3 regions of the Janthinobacterium breve genome follow, and region 2 is predicted to be linked to each of the others. Evidence: predicted binding sites of a transcription regulator. Region 2 holds the regulator's gene; each other region holds the start of a gene.
What was found. Region 2 encodes sigma-54, which starts transcription at its own class of promoters, with help from an activator protein. Its sites were predicted from a motif close to TGGCANGNAANCTGCTTT; they were not measured.
Positions count from the first base shown of each region.

Region 1: the regulator sigma-54 is predicted to act here: its motif matches at 2,613-2,630, upstream of adh (aldehyde dehydrogenase).
Region 3: the regulator sigma-54 is predicted to act here: its motif matches at 1,595-1,612, upstream of pepA (flocculation-associated PEP-CTERM protein PepA).

Region 1 covers NZ_JBNYXY010000020.1:3,061-9,111, reverse strand. The annotation lists gene ACQ4W0_RS28935 (methanol/ethanol family PQQ-dependent dehydrogenase) at 1-510, opposite strand, end outside; gene ACQ4W0_RS28930 (DUF779 domain-containing protein) at 562-951, opposite strand; gene adh (aldehyde dehydrogenase) at 1,006-2,526, opposite strand; gene ACQ4W0_RS28920 (beta-propeller fold lactonase family protein) at 2,865-3,821, opposite strand; gene ACQ4W0_RS28915 (TonB-dependent receptor family protein) at 4,026-6,051, shown strand, end outside.
Region 2 covers NZ_JBNYXY010000004.1:303,260-309,310, reverse strand. The annotation lists gene rapZ (RNase adapter RapZ) at 1-596, shown strand, start outside; partial or broken gene ACQ4W0_RS09415 (enoyl-CoA hydratase/isomerase family protein) at 718-1,803, opposite strand; gene hpf (ribosome hibernation-promoting factor, HPF/YfiA family) at 1,957-2,316, opposite strand; gene ACQ4W0_RS09405 (RNA polymerase factor sigma-54) at 2,386-3,864, opposite strand; gene lptB (LPS export ABC transporter ATP-binding protein) at 3,869-4,624, opposite strand; gene lptA (lipopolysaccharide transport periplasmic protein LptA) at 4,624-5,205, opposite strand; gene lptC (LPS export ABC transporter periplasmic protein LptC) at 5,231-5,842, opposite strand; gene ACQ4W0_RS09385 (KdsC family phosphatase) at 5,888-6,051, opposite strand, start outside.
Region 3 covers NZ_JBNYXY010000005.1:184,631-190,681, forward strand. The annotation lists gene ACQ4W0_RS11125 (acyl-CoA thioesterase) at 1-155, opposite strand, end outside; gene ACQ4W0_RS11130 (hypothetical protein) at 401-769, opposite strand; gene ACQ4W0_RS11135 (hypothetical protein) at 899-1,036, opposite strand; gene ACQ4W0_RS11140 (hypothetical protein) at 1,266-1,439, opposite strand; gene pepA (flocculation-associated PEP-CTERM protein PepA) at 1,688-2,521, shown strand; gene ACQ4W0_RS11150 (nitroreductase family protein) at 2,600-3,718, opposite strand; gene ACQ4W0_RS11155 (ThiF family adenylyltransferase) at 3,719-4,588, opposite strand; gene ACQ4W0_RS11160 (methyl-accepting chemotaxis protein) at 4,671-6,051, opposite strand, start outside.

The sequences.
Region 1 (6,051 bases), on a different contig from region 2:
TGCATAATCGTCGACCTTTTCCTTCCAGACGATCTTGCCCGTGTTCTGGTCCAGCGCCACTAGGTAGGCGTCGAGCGTGCCGAAAATCACCAGGTTGCCGTACAGGGCGGCACCGCGGTTGACCACGTCGCAGCACGGCATGATGCCGTCCGGCAAGCGATGTTCATACTTCCACAACTTAGCACCCGTTTTCAAATCGACGGCAAAGATGCGCGAATACGATGCCGTGACGAACATCTTGCCGTTGTGAATCAGCGGCTGCGATTCCTGCCCCCGCTGCTTTTCACCGCCAAACGAGAACGACCAGGCCGGCACCAGTTTGGCCACGGTCTTGTCATTGATCTGCGTCAACGGCGAGTAGCGCTGGCCCTGCGTACCCATGCCGAACGACAGGACACTGGCCGGATTCTTCGCCGTGTTGTCGAGCATGGCGCTGGTGACATTGCCCGCGTCCGCTGCGTGAACGAACGAGGCCAGCGATACCAGGCTCAAACTGACGACTACCCCCATGATTTTTTTCTGCACAATCATCTCCCTCTGTTTTATTAGTATGTGTGTGTATCAGGTCTTGCGGTGCTCATGCGGCTGGGCATGCAACAGCGCGCACTCTTCATCGGTGAACAGGCGCGAGCGCGTCAAAAAGCGCTTGCCCGTGCCGTTGTCGAGTGAAAACATGCCGCCATTGCCGTCGACCACATCGATAATCAACTGGGTATGCTCCCAGTACTCGAATTGCTCGAGTCCCATGTAAAACGGTGTGCCATTCAAGTTGCCGAGATAGATATCGGTATCGCTGACATCGAACTCGCCCAGCGCATAACACATGGGCGCACTGCCGTCGCAGCAACCGCCCGACTGGAAAAACATCAGCGGGCCGTGACGCTGGCGCAACTTGTCCATCATTTCCAGCGCCGCATCGGTGGCGACCACCCGGGCAATTGCTGCACTCATGGCATCCCTTTCTGCGCGCCGCCCCGGACTAAGGGCGCGGCGCCTGTTGCCGGTTTAGAAGAAGCCCAGGGCTTTCGGGCTATAGCTCACCAGCAAGTTCTTCGTTTGCTGGTAGTGATCGAGCATCATCTTGTGGTTTTCACGACCGATACCCGATTGCTTGTAGCCGCCGAACGCGGCGTGGGCTGGATACAGGTGGTAGCAATTGGTCCACACGCGGCCCGCCTGGATGGCGCGTCCCATGCGGAAGGCGCGCGAACCGTCGCGTGTCCACAAGCCGGCACCCAGGCCATACAAGGTATCGTTGGCAATCGCCAGCGCTTCGGCCTCATCCTTGAAGGTGGTCACGGACACGACGGGCCCGAAAATCTCTTCCTGGAAGATGCGCATCTTGTTATTGCCCTTGAAGACGGTCGGACGCACGTAGTAGCCGCCTTCCAGGTCGCCCGCCTGCGTATTGCGCTCGCCGCCAGCCAGCACTTCGGCGCCTTCCTGGCGGCCGATGTCGAGGTAGGACAGGATTTTTTCCAGCTGTTCCTGCGAAGCCTGGGCGCCTATCATGGTGCTGGCATCGAGCGGGTTTCCCTGCTTGATGGCGGCCACGCGCTTCAAGGCCCGTTCGATGAATTTTTCGTAGATCGATTCCTGGATCAGCACGCGCGATGGGCAGGTGCACACCTCGCCTTGATTCAGCGCAAACATGGTGAAGCCTTCCAGGCACTTGTCGAAATAATCATCATCGGCATCCATCACGTCTTCAAAGAAGATGTTCGGCGACTTGCCGCCCAGCTCCAGGGTGACGGGAATCAGGTTTTGCGCGGCATAACCCATGATCAAACGGCCCGTGCCCGTTTCACCCGTAAAGGCGATCTTGGCGATGCGCTTGCTCGACGCCAGCGGCTTGCCCGCTTCCAGGCCGAAACCGTTGATGATGTTCAACACGCCCGGTGGCAGCAAGTCGCCGATCAGCTCGATCAACACCATGATGGAAGCGGGCGTTTGCTCGGCCGGTTTGAGCACCACGCAATTGCCAGCGGCCAGGGCCGGTGCCAGTTTCCACACGGCCATCAGAATCGGGAAATTCCACGGGATGATCTGGCCCACGACGCCCAGCGGCTCATGGTAGTGATAGGCATAGGTTTCCGCATCGATTTGCGCGACGGAACCTTCCTGCGCGCGGATGCAACCGGCGAAGTAACGGAAATGGTCGATGGCCAGCGGAATGTCGGCATTCATCGTTTCGCGGATCGGCTTGCCGTTGTCGATGGTTTCCGCCGTGGCGATCAGGCTCAGGTTCTGTTCGATGCGGTCGGCGATGCGGTTCAGGATATTGGCGCGCTCGGCAGGTGAAGTCTTGCCCCAGGCATCCTTGGCCGCATGCGCGGCGTCCAGCGCCAGCTCGACGTCTTCCGCCGTGGAACGGGCGATTTCGCAAAACGGCAAGCCGGTGATCGGTGTGATGTTAGGAAAGTATTCACCTTTTACTGGGGCAACGAATTTGCCACCGATGTAATTGTCATAGCGTTGTTTGAAGGGATTGGCTACGCCCAGTTTGCTGATGTCTGCGAGATTCATGTCGTCCTCTATCGGGTTAATTAGAATGGAATTGCTGTGATTAAAATCAAACGTTCTGGTACAGATGGGGTGAGTACACGGAGTCTTCCGCAAATGCCGTGCCAGCTCGCCGCCCCACTACAAACTTAGCGGGTTTTATCCTTGTTACAAGGGCGTGGGGTCAATACCGGCGCGCTTTTCATCGCATGCCCGGGGCATGAAAGGAGGGCGTGGATCTGTTTGCGTTCTGAACAAGGTGGCGGCGTCCTGTTCCAATCCGGGCCAGCTCTGCTGCTGCGCCCTTTCGCCGCTGCACAATGGAACAGGTGTACCAGACTGGAACACCTGTTCCTGTACCACTAACGAATCACCACGCCCCATGGCAATTCGCCCACGGCAATATCGGCCACCTTGCGCGCGCTGGCCGTGTCGATGACGGAAACGCTGTTCGAGCGGCCATTGGCCACATACAGCTTGCTGCCATCGGGCGTGATGGCCATGTTCCACGGGCGTTTGCCGACGGGAATGGTGGCCGTGACCTGGTGGCTGACCGTGTCGATCACCATCACCGTGCCATCGATGCCGTTCGAGACGTACACCTGCTTGCCACTGGGATGGATGGCGATACCGTTGGCATTCTTGCCCGCTGGAATAGTGGCAATCGCCTTGCGCGCGGCCATGTCGATCACATACACGGCGTTGACCAGTTCGCACGCCACGTAGGCGCGGCCAGAGTCCGGACTGAAACCGATGCCGCGCGGACGCAGGCCCACGGCAATGGAGGCTACCTGGCGGCGTTGCGCCACATCGATGACATCGACTTGCTCGGCCTCTTCCGCACTGACCAGCAGCCAGCGCCCATCCGGGCTGAACACGGCATGTTCCGGGTTGCGTCCCTGCACCTTGATGTCGGCGAGCAATGTGCCCTTCTGGCCATCGAGCAATGCCACGCTATTGTTTTCTTCGACGGCCACGGCCACATATCGACCGTCCTGGGAAGCGCTGACACCCTCGGGCGAATTGCCCAGCGCCACCGTGCGCACGGGCGTGCCGGCAGCGTTATCGATCAGCAGCAAGGCGCTGCTGGCCGCATCCGTGACAAACAATTGGCGTCCGGTCGGGTCGGCGGCGATGCCGCGTGGACGCTTGCCTGCCGCGATCTGGCGCACCACCTGGTCATTCGCCGTGTCGATCACGCTCAGGGTGCCCGATTTTTCATTGGGCACATAGGCGAACGGAGCGGCCTGGATGGCGCTGCTGGCAAGCGCAGGCAGCAGCCAGCAAACCAGGCGCAAGCGCGAGAAGAAGTTGGGCATAATCACCTTTTGAATGGCAAAACGAGGGGAAAGCGCACGGCATCGGCGCCTCTGACCATTGCTGCATGCAAACGCCGTGCCACGGGCACGCGTATAATTTCAGCCCACCAATGGAGACATGGCAGGCATATTGCTTGATAAGACTAGGCAGACCTGCGCCGCTCACGCGCTCAAGCAGGCTTTTATTCACATTGGAGAACCCGCATGCAGCATCGTTTCCGCCTGAACACCATTGCCAGCCTGTTTGTCGCCGGCAGCGCCACCCTGGCCCCACACGTTTTCGCCGCCGAGTCCGCTGACCTGGCCACCGGGCAACTCATGGATACGGTGGTCGTCAGCGGCAGCCGCATCGCCCACCCCAGCCAGGAAGTGCCGGCGTCCATCGACGTCGTCGACAGCGCCCGCATCCAGGATGGCCAAATCCGCGTCAATGCGTCGGAAGCGCTGGCCGCCGTGCCGGGCCTGGTCGTGCAAAACCGCCAGAACTATGCGCAAGACTTGCAAATCTCGTCACGCGGCTTCGGCGCCCGCTCGGCCTTCGGCGTGCGCGGCGTCAAACTGATCAGCGATGGCATTCCTGCCAGCATGCCCGATGGCCAAGGCCAGGCCGCTACCTTCAACCTCGATACGGCCGAGCGCATCGAAGTGCTGCGCGGACCGTTTTCTGCCATCTACGGCAACCATTCGGGCGGCGTGATCCAGCTGTTTTCCAAGGATGGGCAAAATCCCCCGTCCGTCGAATTGAACGTGACAGGCGGCAGCTTCGGCACCAGCAAGGTGGACCTTTCGGCGCAAGGCCAGGCAGGCGGCATCGGCTACGTGCTCGACGGTTCGCGCTTCCGCACCGACGGCTTCCGCGACCACAGCGCCGCCACGCGCGAACAGGCGTTCGGCAAGATCACCGTCAAGCCCAATGCGGACAGCAAGCTGACCATCGTCGCCAACAGCCTGCACCAGGGCAATACGCAAGATCCGCTGGGTGTCACCTGGCCCACGTTTGCCCGCGACCCGCGCGTCGGCGACATCGACCCCAAAGATGACCAGAATCCGAAGCGCAGCTTTGCCGAACGCTACAACACGCGCAAGAGCATTGATCACCAGCAAATCGGCGCTGCCTATGAACAGCGATTCGGCGAGGACCGCCTGCATGTGATGGTGTATGGAGGAAACCGCGATGTAATTCAATATCAGTCAATTCCACAGGCTGCTCAAACCTCATCGCCAAAAAATTCAGGTGGCGTGATCGATTTCCAGCGCAACTTCTACGGCATCGATACCAACTGGCTGCATGTCAACCAATTAGCGGGTGGCAAGTTGAGCACCACCATCGGCATCGATTACGCCCGCTCCAGCGATGACCGCACCGGCTATGAAAATTACATCGGCAATACCTTTGGCGTGAAGGGCAAGCTGCGCCGCGACGAGCAGGATGTCGTCTCCAGCCTCGATCCGTATATCCAGGCGGAATGGCAAAGCGGGCCGTGGCTGCTCAGCGTAGGTTTGCGCTACAGCAAGATGAAGATATCGGTCAACGACCATTTCTTCAGCAATGGCAACGATAGTGGCAGCCTGGAATACAGCCACACGACACCGGTGCTGGGCTTGCTGTATAAACTGACGCCGAACGTCAACGTTTACGCCAGCGCCGCGCGCGGCTTCGAAGCGCCCACCCTGAACGAACTGTTTTACTCGGGCACGGCTGGCGGCTTCAATTTCAACTTAAAACCAGCCACCAGCACCAACCTGGAAGCGGGCGTCAAGGCCAGGATCAGCAACAACACGCACCTGAACGCAGCTGTGTTCCAGATCAAGACGAATGACGAGCTGGTGGTCGACAGTTCCAGCGGCGGACGCACCAGCTACCGTAATGCGGGCAAGACCTTGCGCCAGGGTATGGAAGTGTCGTTGGATTCGAACCTGCCATATGGCTTCACGACAAAAGTGGCGCTGACCAGCCTGCACGCCGTGTATGACCAGGCGTTTGGCAGCGTGCGCGAAGGCAGCCGCTTGCCGGGCGTGCCCAGCGCCAACCTGTTCGCGGAACTGGCCTGGAAAGACACGCTCGACCGTTTTGGCGCAGCGCTGGAAAGCGTGGCCAGCAAGCAGGTGTATGCGGAAGACAGCAACAGCGAAAAGCCGGCGCCCGGCTACACGGTGTTCAATGCGCGGTTCAACGCCAAGCAAAACGTAGGCAATTGGCGCTTCAAGGAATTTGCCCGTCTGAACAATC
Region 2 (6,051 bases):
CGCATTCGCTGGTGGCGCGTTTCTCCGAAACACGGCGCAGCCATCCCCTGTCGCACGAATTGCGTCCGAATCAGAATCCAGCCAGCCGCCGCACCCTGATCGAGTGCATCTCGGAAGAGCGCGAACGCCTGTCTGCCATCGAACAGCTGGGCCATGTGATCGACACCTCGGAATTGAGCGCCAACAAATTGCGCGCCTGGATCAAGGATATCGTCGCCTCCGAACGCGCCCCGCTGACCCTGTTCTTTGAATCGTTTGCCTTCAAGCTGGGTGTGCCGCTGGACGCCGATTTCGTCTTCGACGTGCGGGCGTTGCCGAACCCCTATTACGACCTGGCGCTGCGCCCGCTCGACGGACGCGACGCGCCCGTGATCGCCTTCCTCGACGCGCAGCCCAGCGCGCTGGAACTGCTGGCCGACATCCGCGCCTTCATCGAAAAATGGTTGCCGTCATTCAAGTCCGACAACCGCAGCTACCTGACGGTGGCACTGGGCTGCACGGGCGGCCAGCACCGCTCCGTGTACATGGCGGAACGGCTGGCGCAGTATTTCGGTCCGAATGAACGGGTCGTGCTGCGCCACCGCGAACGTAGCTAGAACGCCAATAAAACCTACTGCGCGTCGGTATAGATGGTCTGCGATGCTCACTGTGCATAAAGCACAGTTCCGCTTCTCAACCACCTCTCCCTTCCGCTCGCTACGGTTTTATTCGGCGTTGTTAATTCAGCTGGTAAAGCGGATGCGCTTGCGCCGGCCAGACGGGGGCAAAGAAACGCGCCACCATGGCCGCGTCGACCTCGTCCAGGCTGCCAGGATTCCAGCGCGGCGCATTGTCCTTGTCGACCACCAGCGCGCGCACGCCCTCGAGCACTTCGCCATGCTCGAAATTGTGGCGCACCACGCTGCGCTCCATGCGCAGGCAATCTGCCACGCCCAGATGGGCGCCCCGCTGCAGCAATTCCAGTGTCACCGACATCATCAGCGGCGAACGCAATCGCATGGCCGCCAGCGCCTTGCCGGCGAACGCACTGTCGTCCTGCGCCAGCGAAGCCATGATGGCGGCCACCGAAGGGGCGCTGAAGTGGCGGTCCAGCGCCACGCGCGCCGTGGCCAGGGCAGAAACGCCCGCCTCGGCCTGGAACGGTGCGGCCAGGGCCTTGATGGCCACCGGCAAGGCCTAGCCCGGCGTCGATTCAAACAGGGCCAGCAGCGCCCCCATCCGCGCCTCGGGCAGGTACACATCGGCCAGGTCCGTGTACAAGGCATCGGCCGCGTTGATCGTCAGACCTGTCAAGCCCAGGTACAGACCCAGCTGGCCCGCCAGGCGGGACAGGAAATAGCTGCCACCCACGTCCGGGAACAAGCCAATATTGACTTCCGGCATGGCCATGCGCGTGCGGCCCGTAACGATGCGCAGGCGGTTGCCGGGCCCGGCTTGCGCCACGCCCATGCCGCCGCCCATGACCACGCCATCCATCACGGCAATATACGGTTTTGGATAGAAATGAATTAAATGATTTAAGGCATATTCTTCCGTAAAGAAATCTTCCAGCTGGGCGCTGCCCTCTTGCGGCGTGGCCAGGCCCGCATCATAAAAGAAACGGATGTCGCCGCCGGCGCACAGGGCTTTTTCACTGCTGGAGCGAATGAAGACGGCGTCCACCTGCGGATCGTTGCGCCAGCCCAGCAAGGACGCGCTCAGGACCCGCACCATGTCCAGCGACAGGGAATTCAGGGCTTTCGGGCGGTCGAGCACGATATGCCCGGTGCGGTTGCGGATGGAAGTCTGGACGAAGTCGCTCATGGCAGGCAGGAAAGAAGTAAAAGTGCAAACATTCTAGCGCCTTCAGACGGAACATTGCATTCCCATGGTGCTACCCGACAAGGGCGACAGGCGCAAAAAAGGGCGCAATGTGCGCCCTTAGTTGATCACAACCGGTTCAAAGTCGCAGGCCGCTTAAGCGGCGGCGAATTCTTCGTCCGAGTTGTCTGGCAGATGCTTGATCGCCTCTTTACCGTGCCCTTGCACTTTGGTTTTGTACTTCATCACTTGCCTGTCCAGCTTGTCGATCAGGGTATCGATCGCGGCATACAGGTCTTGCGCCAGGCTTTCCACGTAGACGGTCTTGCCGCTCAGACGCAGGTTGACTTCGGCCTTTTGACGTTTTTCTTTCTCTTTGAGGTTATCCACGGTCAGAATCACGGCAATATCGATGACTTGATCGAAATGACGTTTCACGCGCTCCAGCTTCGTTTGTACGTATTCACGGATGGCTGGTGTGACTTCGAGATGATGTCCGCTGATGGTGAGATTCATACACACTCCTAAAGATGATCGGGTTCATGCGGTCCATCGTATCCGGCCCGCAGAGGAACCGAAAAAAACTTACAAACACTTACGCAGGCTCACTGGCGGAATTTTCAACGCTTCCCGGTATTTGGCAACAGTACGTCGCGCAATCACCATGCCTTGCTCCCCCAGCATGTCCGCAATCTTACTGTCGGATAAAGGATTCTTAGGGTCTTCTGCTCCTGTCAGTTGCACGATCAATGCCCGTATCGCCGTCGATGACGCTTCGCCCCCCGCTTCGGTGGCGACGTGGCTACCAAAGAAATATTTCAACTCGAACATGCCATGCGGGGTCAACATGTACTTTTGAGTTGTTACCCGCGAGATAGTACTCTCGTGTAAACCCAGTGTATCAGCTATTTCACGGAGCACAAGGGGGCGCATGGCGACGGCCCCATGCGAGAAAAAGTTCTTTTGTCTTTCTACTATCGCCTGCGCCACGCGCAGGATCGTGTCGAAACGCTGGCGCATATTCTTAATCAGCCACTTGGCTTCCTGCAACTGTGCGCCCATGGCGCCCTCGCCCTTGCCCTGCTTGAGCAAGTTGGCGTACATGGCGTTCACGCGCAAGCGCGGCATGACGTCATTGTTCAGGGTGACTTGCCAGCCATTGCGCGCGCGCTTGACGACGACGTCGGGCACCACGTAATCGGACACGTCCGAGGCGAAGACGGCACCCGGATGCGGATTGCACTGGCGAATCACGGTCTGCGCTTCGCGCAAGTCTTCCTCGTCGCAATCGAGGGCTTTTTTCAGCTTGTTGAAATCGCGCTGGGCAAACCAGGTCAGGTGCTTTTCCACGATAACGAGGGCCATGCGCCGCGTCACCATGGCGATATGCGGCAAACGCTTGATTTGCAGCGCCAGACATTCGGACGCATTGCGCGCGCCTACGCCGGGCGGATCGAAACTTTGCAGCAGAGACAAGGCCGTGCGCATCTCGTCAGCGTCGATTTCCAGCTCTTGCGGCAGGCGCGCCAGGATGTCGTCGAGCGTCTCTTCCAGGTAGCCATTGTCGTCGAGCGCGTCGATGATCAGCTCGACCAGCGCGCGGTCGCGCAATTCGAGCACCGTCACGCGCATCTGCTCCATCAAGTGTTCGCGCAGAGTGCAGTGATGGGCTTCGAGTTGCGGGCGGGAATCTTCGTCGTCGGGCGCCTTGCCACGGCTCGCCTCGCTCCAATCGCTGTCGCCGCCATCCGCTGCGGCCGGGCTGTCGCCCGCCTCGCCATCAAAGGTTTCCGCTTCGGCCGGCGCCGCGGGCGCCTCCTGGCCTGGCGGCTGCGGCGGTGCTTCGGCCGGCGCGGCCGTGGAACTCAAGGCGCCGTCGGACAGCAGGCGCAGCGAACGGTCAAGCGGATCGTCGAGGCGCTCGAGCAAGGGATTGTCCGTCAGCAATTGCTCTAGCTCCTGGTGCAATTCCAGGGTAGACAATTGCAACAGGCGTATCGATTGCTGCAACTGCGGCGTCAGTGCCAAGTGCTGCGAAGTGCGCAGCTGCAATGATTGTTTCATTGGCTCACATGCGGAAGTGTTCGCCCAGATAGACCCGGCGTACCGACTCGTTCGCGATGATGTCGTCGGGGCGTCCCGACGCCAGCACCGAGCCCTGGTTGATGATGTAGGCACGATCGCAGATACCCAGCGTCTCGCGCACATTATGATCGGTGATCAGGACGCCGATATTGCGCTCCTTCAAGAAACGCACGATACGCTGGATCTCGATCACGGCGATAGGGTCGACGCCGGCGAACGGCTCGTCGAGCAGCACGAAACGCGGGTCGGTGGCCAGCGCGCGGGCGATTTCCACGCGGCGCCGCTCGCCGCCCGACAGGGACAGCGCCTGGTTCTCGCGCAACTTTTCAATCTGCAAGTCGGCCAGCAATTTATCCAGGCGCTCCTCGATCTCGGCCTTCTTCAGGGGACGGCCTTCGACGGTCTGGATTTCCAGCACGGCGCGGATATTGTCTTCCACCGTCAGCTTGCGAAACACGGATGCTTCCTGCGGCAGATACGACAGGCCCATCTGCGCGCGGCGGTGGATGGGCAGGCGGGAAATATCCACGCCGCTGATATCAATGGTGCCGCCGTCCGACGGCACCAGGCCGACGATCATGTAGAACGAGGTGGTCTTGCCGGCGCCGTTCGGGCCCAGCAAACCCACCACTTCGCCGCACTCGACTTGCAGCGAGACATCATGTACGACTTGCCGCTTGCCATAGGTTTTTTGCAGCCCGCGAACGATCAGGGTGCTGCCGCAACGTGTATTGTCCATTATTTCTTTCCTGGCGCGGGCGTGGCCGGCGCTTTCTCCGCCGCCGGTGCCTTGGGCTTCGGCTGGATCACCATGCGCACGCTGCCGCCATCCGGGGTGCTGGTGCCGCTATTCGAATTTTCCATCGCAAATTCTTCCTTGCGGCTGTCATACGAGATGAAGGCGCCATTGGCCACGTCAGTCACTTTTGTGCCTTCCAGGCGCGTCAGCTTGGCCCTGGAAAACAGTTTCACCACTTCCGTCTTGTTGTCGTATTCCACGCGCTCCGCTTCGCCTTCCACCCACAGGTCGCCCGCGCCATCGCGCTTCTGGCGGAAGGTGGCCAGCTTGCCGGGATCGGCCCAGAAGGTAATGAACTGGTAGCCTTGCGGGTCTTCCGTGATCAGGGCCCGGCCCGCCTTCATGGTCAGGGTACCCTTGACCAGCACGACGTCGCCCGTCAGGGTACGCACCTGCTTGACGTCGTCGACATGGCCGCTACGTGCCGTGATGACGGCTTCCTTCTCGGAATCGGCCTTTTCGGCATGCGCCACGCCCATCATGGCCAGAGAAAATACGGTCAACAGCAAGATGTTCTTCATAGTATGGTTTCCTTGTTTCATTCTGTCATTTTGCCGCCGCGGCCGGGCGCGGTTTCGGCGGGAGGACCATGCGCAGCGCATTCTGCACTTCCACCACGCCGGTGGCGTTATTGGCCTTCATGCCTATGCCATTGATGCGCGAGGCGCCCGTCAGGATATCGACAGGCACGTCCGTTTCCATTCTTTCCTCATCCGGGAACACCGTCAGCGCTTCCGTCTTGACTGTCAGGTTCTGCGCCTTCGGACTGGCCACCCGGTCGATCACGACATTGCGGTGCAGTTGCAGCCGGGTATTGTCCTGGTCGATATGCGCCAGTTCCGCATTCATGTTCATCGGCGGCATGCCGGGCGTGAGCTTGCGCACGAAAGGCTGGTCGATATCGGATGAGTCGTCCAGCGGATAATGCGTGAGCTTGATGCCCGACACGATGTAGCTGGGCTTGCCCGTCAAGTCCATGCGCACCAGGCTGAAATTGGTGATGAAATAGTCTGGCTCATCCAGATGCTTGCTGGCCGTGATGTCCTGGGCATTCTTGTTCATCACTTCCAGCAGCCAAAAACTGCCCAGCGCAAAGACGACGGCCCCCAGCACCGTAAAAATCATGCGCCAGCGATGGGCGCCTCCTGGCTTACGCATAGGGTTTCACTCTTTCAAATGTCACTGGCGGCGAGGCAATGCGCCTCACTCCAGGAACGGCGCCATAACGCGCGCATAGTTATCCTGGGCGCGCAGCAGGAATTCACAGATCTCGCGCACCGCGCCGCGGCCGCCGCCTGCCTGCGTCACATGGTGCGCCAGTCCCTGCACTTCCGGACGCCCGCCCGGCACACTGACGGCAAACCCCA
Region 3 (6,051 bases), on a different contig from region 2:
GTCACCACATAGCTGCCCGAGTAGCGGCTGGCGCAGGCATAAGCGACGCTATCGAGATATTTCAGGATGGTGCCACCGTGCACGTTGCCGGAAAAGTTGGCCATATCGGGCGTCATCAAGACCGTCATCGTCAGTTCGTGGGCCGACCAGTTCATCGCGCTGTCCAAAGTGTTCTCCAAAGGGGAAGTAAGAAAAAGAGTGGGGATGTGAAAACCGGCCCCAGGGGCCGGTGGCAGAGCGCAGAGTCTATCCCAGTAGGGAGCGTCTTCTGCTGGCAGCGCATCAGGAGCGCGGACAAGGCGTGAGGAGGACGCGTGGCAAGCCACGCGACGACGAACAACACAGTCCCCGCTTCTGAGGGGCGCCGGCAGAGGATGTATTCATCTACTGGGATAGGCTCTTAAAGGCCCAGGGTGTCGATGTCGGCCAGCGAGTCGCGGCCCTTGTCGGAAATGTCGTGCCCCTCGCCTTCGGCGCGCGCCACGATGTGGGCTTTCTTGCCCAGGAAATAGGCCACCTCCGTGTCCAGCTTGGTCAGCGGATCGGCGGCGACGGCGCGCAAACCCATGATGCAGCGGCGCAGGAAAAGCAGTTGTTGTGCTTTCTCGGTGATGGACAGGCGGCCATCGCGGGCGTAGCTGAGCAGCTTCAGGCCGGACAGGCGCTTCGCATTGCGGGCAACGCAAGCACTGGGGCGCTCGGTCTTGATACCGCGCGCAACTTGCTCCAGCGCGTCATATTCATCGGTTGTTAATTTCTCGTTCTTCATTACTTTTCCATAAAAGGCCAGGTGTTCGGCCCCCATGGTACGCGCCCCGCTGCGCATCGGCAACAGGCAACGTGATTCAGTCGCCGCCCACCCCACTGACGGCGTGCTGAGAATGCGCGTGGAGCACGCTTATTTGTAGGTGCGCAGCAGCAGCCACGCCAGGCCGCAACCGGCCACGGCGCCCGCCAGGGCCAGCGCTGCGAGGTTTTTACTGGTGATCACAGGGCGCCGGCCCAGGTAGATTTTGTTATGCAAGGAATTGCCCATGATGGTCTCCTGTACAAGAATTTTTATGATGTCTCATTATAAGAACAGAATCGTGACGGCCGCATGACACACAGCAGTTAGCGCTTGATTTGTATCCACTCGGCAACGTTTATTGGCATTTTTGTTGTTTAAATGGCGTGGCAATCCCGCCGCCTGCGCAATCCATTTCCGACTAGAAATAAACAGCGCGCGACAGCGCATGGCCGCGCAGGTGCGCGACGACTTGCTCTCAGCCCATCTTGACGGGCGGCGCCGGCGGCGTCGGTTCCTCGACGGGCACAGGATCCGTGTGCGGCGGCTTTTCCGGCGGCGGCGTCAAAGGATCGCCTTCGGGCAGCGGCGGGATATCCGGTTCAGGCGTGCTGTGCGCACGCAACGGGGCAGGACGGGATCGTGGCTGCATGGTGACCTCCTTTGCCCCACTGTAGCCGATGACGGGGAAGACTGGCGCCCGCGAGCCGCGCCATGGGCCGAGTAAAACGTCGATTTTTTTTACACAAGCGCGAAAAACGGCATACCTGTTTTTATAAGCTGTTGAATTTAAATACAAATATTATATGGTACGAATTCTGCTTCAAGGGCGTATGAGGTTATCTGAGGCAGCCGCCACAGTGACCTGGTCCGAACAACCCTCACGCTGAAGGAAATGCCATGAAACCGCTGTCCTCATTCCTGCGTTTCGCTCTCTCCGCGGTCGCCATCGGCGCCGCGCTGATCAGTGCTCCCGCACTCGCCGGTCCTTTGTTTACCGTCAATGAAGGTTCCGTCCCCGGTACCGCAGCCAATCTGGTTGTGGCCGACCGCATCAGCTTTGAATATCATGCGCGCGTCGAACAAACCATCGTTGGCGGTTTGGGCGGTGGCAACGATCCCTTCATTGAAACAGGCTTTCTGACCAAGGCCGCTTTCGGCAGCCCCAATGGCGGCAGCGTGCAATCGCAACTGAACTCCCTCAATGGTTATGGCATGTATGGCCTGTTCACCATCACCGGTCAGTCGAGTGGTTTGGCTTCCGGTATCCACGCCAACTTTCAAACCATGACCATGACGCTGTACATCGACCCCAACCAAGACACGTCGCTGTCGGTCAGTAACATAGCAGGCTCGCCGGTGAATGTGGGTGGCGTCTCCGGCGATGACTATGCGATCGTGACCTACACGCTCGATCTGGGAGAAGCACGCATTGTCGCCGGCCTGGCCCAAGGCGACTTCAAGGCCTTGCTTAACGCCACGCTGACGCCGCAAGGACAGTTGTTTTTCGTCAATCCCAACCCGTTTTTCCCATTGGAGTCCCTCAGCGGGAATACGAACAGCTTCATCGGTGGCAGCTTGACCAACAGTTTCATTGCGATGGCCGACGGCGGCGGTCTGGAATTATTTCAAACAGCTGTACCTGAGCCAGGCACCATCGCACTGCTCGGTATCGGCCTGTTTGGCCTGGGCATGACTGCGCGCCGCCAGCAAGACAAGCAGCGCCAGGCTTGACATGCGATCATCCGGTTTACAAGCCGCTGATGTCTTCAGCGGCTTTTTTCGCTACGGCAGTCAGCCAACGCCGGCCGTTCACGCATGCGTCCTCGCGTCGACCGGCGCCACCAGCAAGTCCGGCAGCGGCCGGCGCAAGGAGCGCGCCTGGGCCGCCGGGCCGGCGCCGATGCGGCCAAGAAACACGGCCCGCTCGAGCACCACCGCACCCAGCACGGCCTGGCATTGCAGCGCCAGCTCCTGCGCCAGCTCCAGCATGCCGTCGGTGCGCGAAAAGACCCGCCGTTCATGCACATAACGGGCGAAGATCAACGGCGTCAGTTCCGGCTGCAACTGCAGGCCCAGCTGCGTAGCCGTCAGCCAGAAGCGCTGCATGGCGCGGCCCGCCGCCACATAATCGTCGATATGGCGCGGCGGCGCATCGGCCAGCAACACGAAATGCGCGGCGCAATACAAGCCTGGCAGCAAGTCCATCTGCAGGCGCGGCGCAATGGTACCCGCCAGCCAGGTATTGAAAAAATCCACGCGGCGCCAACTGTGCATGACCCACCGCATCAGCCGCGCCGTCATCGGGTCGACGCCCAGCGCCTGCTCCGGGATGCGGTCGCTGCTGAAGCGCGCGCCCCACTCGATCACGTCGCGGTGTACCTTGTGCGCTTCGGGCATGGTCAGGCGCAGCTTCGCATTGTCGAACATCAGGCGCGCGAAGGCCAGGCGCGCGCGCCAGCCTTCGAACCACTGCACCGCGTAGCCAGGCGGCAGGCTGGCCGCCAGCGCCGCCTTTTCGCTGGCGCGCAGGTGGCGCGTGCTGAGCCGTCGACGCTGCACGCTGCGCTGCGGCAGGAGGGCCGCCAGCGGGTCGGGCAACATGCCCGGACTATCAACAAAGTGCACGTCAAACGTGGGCAAGGTATCGGGCAAGCCGCCGCGCCGGCGCGCTTCCATGCGCAAGCCATGGCTGCTGGCCGCCAGTGCCATGCTTTCGAGCAAGGCGCCCAGCGATAGCTGGCTGGGATGGCCGTCGAGGTCGTACACGCAATGGCTGCGCGTATCGAAGCCATGCACGACGACATGGCGCTGCGCCACGACTTCAAAGCGCCACGGCTGCGTATTGTCGCCGCTGGGCGCCCAGCGCGCCTGGTCGAGGATGTTTTCCAGCACAGAATCGATCTGCGCGATCAGCGGTGCTTGCGCCATTTATGCCCCCTGCGCCGCGCGCCGGCGCTTGATGATGGCCATCGTCAGCCGTTGCAGCGGATGACGGTTGCCGCCGGGACGCCAGGTATGCACGAGCTTGTTGCGGTAGGCGTCGAAATGCATGCCGTGCGGCGCCGCCATGACCTTGCCGCGTTTCAACAAGATCTTCAGCGCCTCGGTGGCGGCCGCGCCCGCGCACAGCTGGCAGCCCATGATGGTTGACGGCCCGCGCCGCTCCTTCAGGTTGATGGCCGACGGGTCGACCAGGTAAGGGCCATGCAAGCCGGCCGGCGCCAGCCCGACGAGAAAACGCAAAGCTTTTTCTTCTTCAGGCAAGTCTCCCCAGCCAAAATACTCTTCGAACGTCATGCCGCCCGGCATGAAGCTAAGCACGGCCGTGCCCATGCCCAGCGGCGCGGCCGTGATGGCAGGAATGCCCAGGCGCGCGCAGCTGGCGAAGGTGGCCTGACGCGCGGGAAAGGCAAAGAAATCCAGGCCATCCACATACAGGTCGACACCGGCAAAAAACTCAGCCAGATTGCTGTCATGTATGCCGTCAGGAAATTGTTTAATCTCCAGTTCGGGATTGATATCACGCGCCATCTGCGCCAGCACGGCCACCTTGGGCTGGCCCAGGGTGGACATCATGGCGCCGGCCTGGCGATTGAAGTTGGCGATATCGAAAGTGTCGAAATCGGCGATGTGAAAAGCGCCGATGCCCAGGCGCGCCAGGGTCAGCAAATGCACGCCGCCCACGCCGCCCATGCCGGCAATGGCCACGCGCTTGCCGCGCAAGTTGTCCTGCTCCGCCTGCGTGACCCAGCCCAGGTTGCGGGAAAACGCCGCCTGATAGGAAAAACCGTCTGTCATGCTTACCCCTTCTCTGCATCCCCAAGGGAGCAAGAATAGTTTGACAGACGGTCGGGCGATAAGTTCCCGCTATGAGAACGGCTTAGCGCGCCAAACGGCGCTGCGCTGCCGGTGCCGCGCGCGAGGGCGCCGCCGCCTGCCGCGCCACTGCGCCCACCTTGAACACGCTGACGATCTGCGCCAGCCCGGCCGCCTGCTCGTTCATCGCCTGGGCCGCCGCCGAAGCCTGCTCGACCAGGGCCGAGTTTTGCTGCGTCATGTTGTCCATCTCGACGATGGCCTGGTTGATCTGCTCGATACCGGCGCTCTGCTCGGCGCTGGCAGAGGAAATCTCGGCCACGATATCGGTCACATGCTGCACGCTGGAAACGACTTTTTCCATCGTCTCGCCCGCCAGCGCCACCAGTTTTTCACCGGCGCCCACTTGCTCGGCGGAACTGTCGATCAATAGCTTGATCTCCTTGGCGGCGGCGGCCGAGCGTTGCGCCAGGTTGCGCACTTCACTGGCGACGACGGCGAAACCACGGCCCTGCTCGCCCGCGCGCGCCGCTTCCACGGCGGCGTTCAAGGCCAGGATATTCGTCTGGAAGGCGATACCGTCGATGACGGCGATGATGTCGCCGATCTTTTTCGACGAGGCATTGATGGCACCCATGGTGTCGACCACCTGGCTCACCACGCCGCCCGCCTGGCTCGCCACTTGCGAGGCGGAGATGGCCAGCTGGTTGGCCTGGCGCGCATTGTCCGCATTCTGGCGCACGGTGGAGGTCATCTCTTCCATGGTCGAGGCCGTTTCTTCCAGGGATCCCGCCTGCTGCTCCGTGCGCACCGACAAGTCATGGTTGCCGGAAGCGATTTCACCCGATGCCGTGGAAATGGCATCGGCATCGTTGCGCACCTGGCTCACCAGGTGCGCCAGGTTGTCGCGCATGGCCTTGATCGCCATCAACAGGCTGTCCGTGTCGCCCGGGCGCGTATCGATGTGCGTGGTCAGGTCGCCCTTGGCGATTTGCGCCACGATGGCCGCTGCATAGTCGGGTTCGCCACCCAGCTGGCCCAGGATGCGGCGCAGCATCAAGGCCGCCAGGCAGCCCACCACCAGCATCAGCGCGCCGCCGATGGCCAGCAGCACGCCGGCCTGGGCCCAGAACTTGTGGTTGATGTCATCGATGTAGGTGCCCGTGCCGATCAGCCAGTCCCACGGCGCAAATTTCACCACCGCATACATCTTCGCCACGGGGTCCGTCACGCCCGGACGCGTGCCGTCCGCCTGCACCAGGCCGATGCGGCTGTTGGCCAGCGCTGCGCGGTAGCGGTCGCCCGACTGCTGCATGTTCTTTTGCGGCGTGCCGATGCGCGACGCATTCGGATGCACGTACAGCAAGTCGGTACTGAAATCGCGCACAAAGTAATACATCTCGTCCTTGACGAAGCTGCCGATGGCCAGCTTGGCCTGTTGCTGG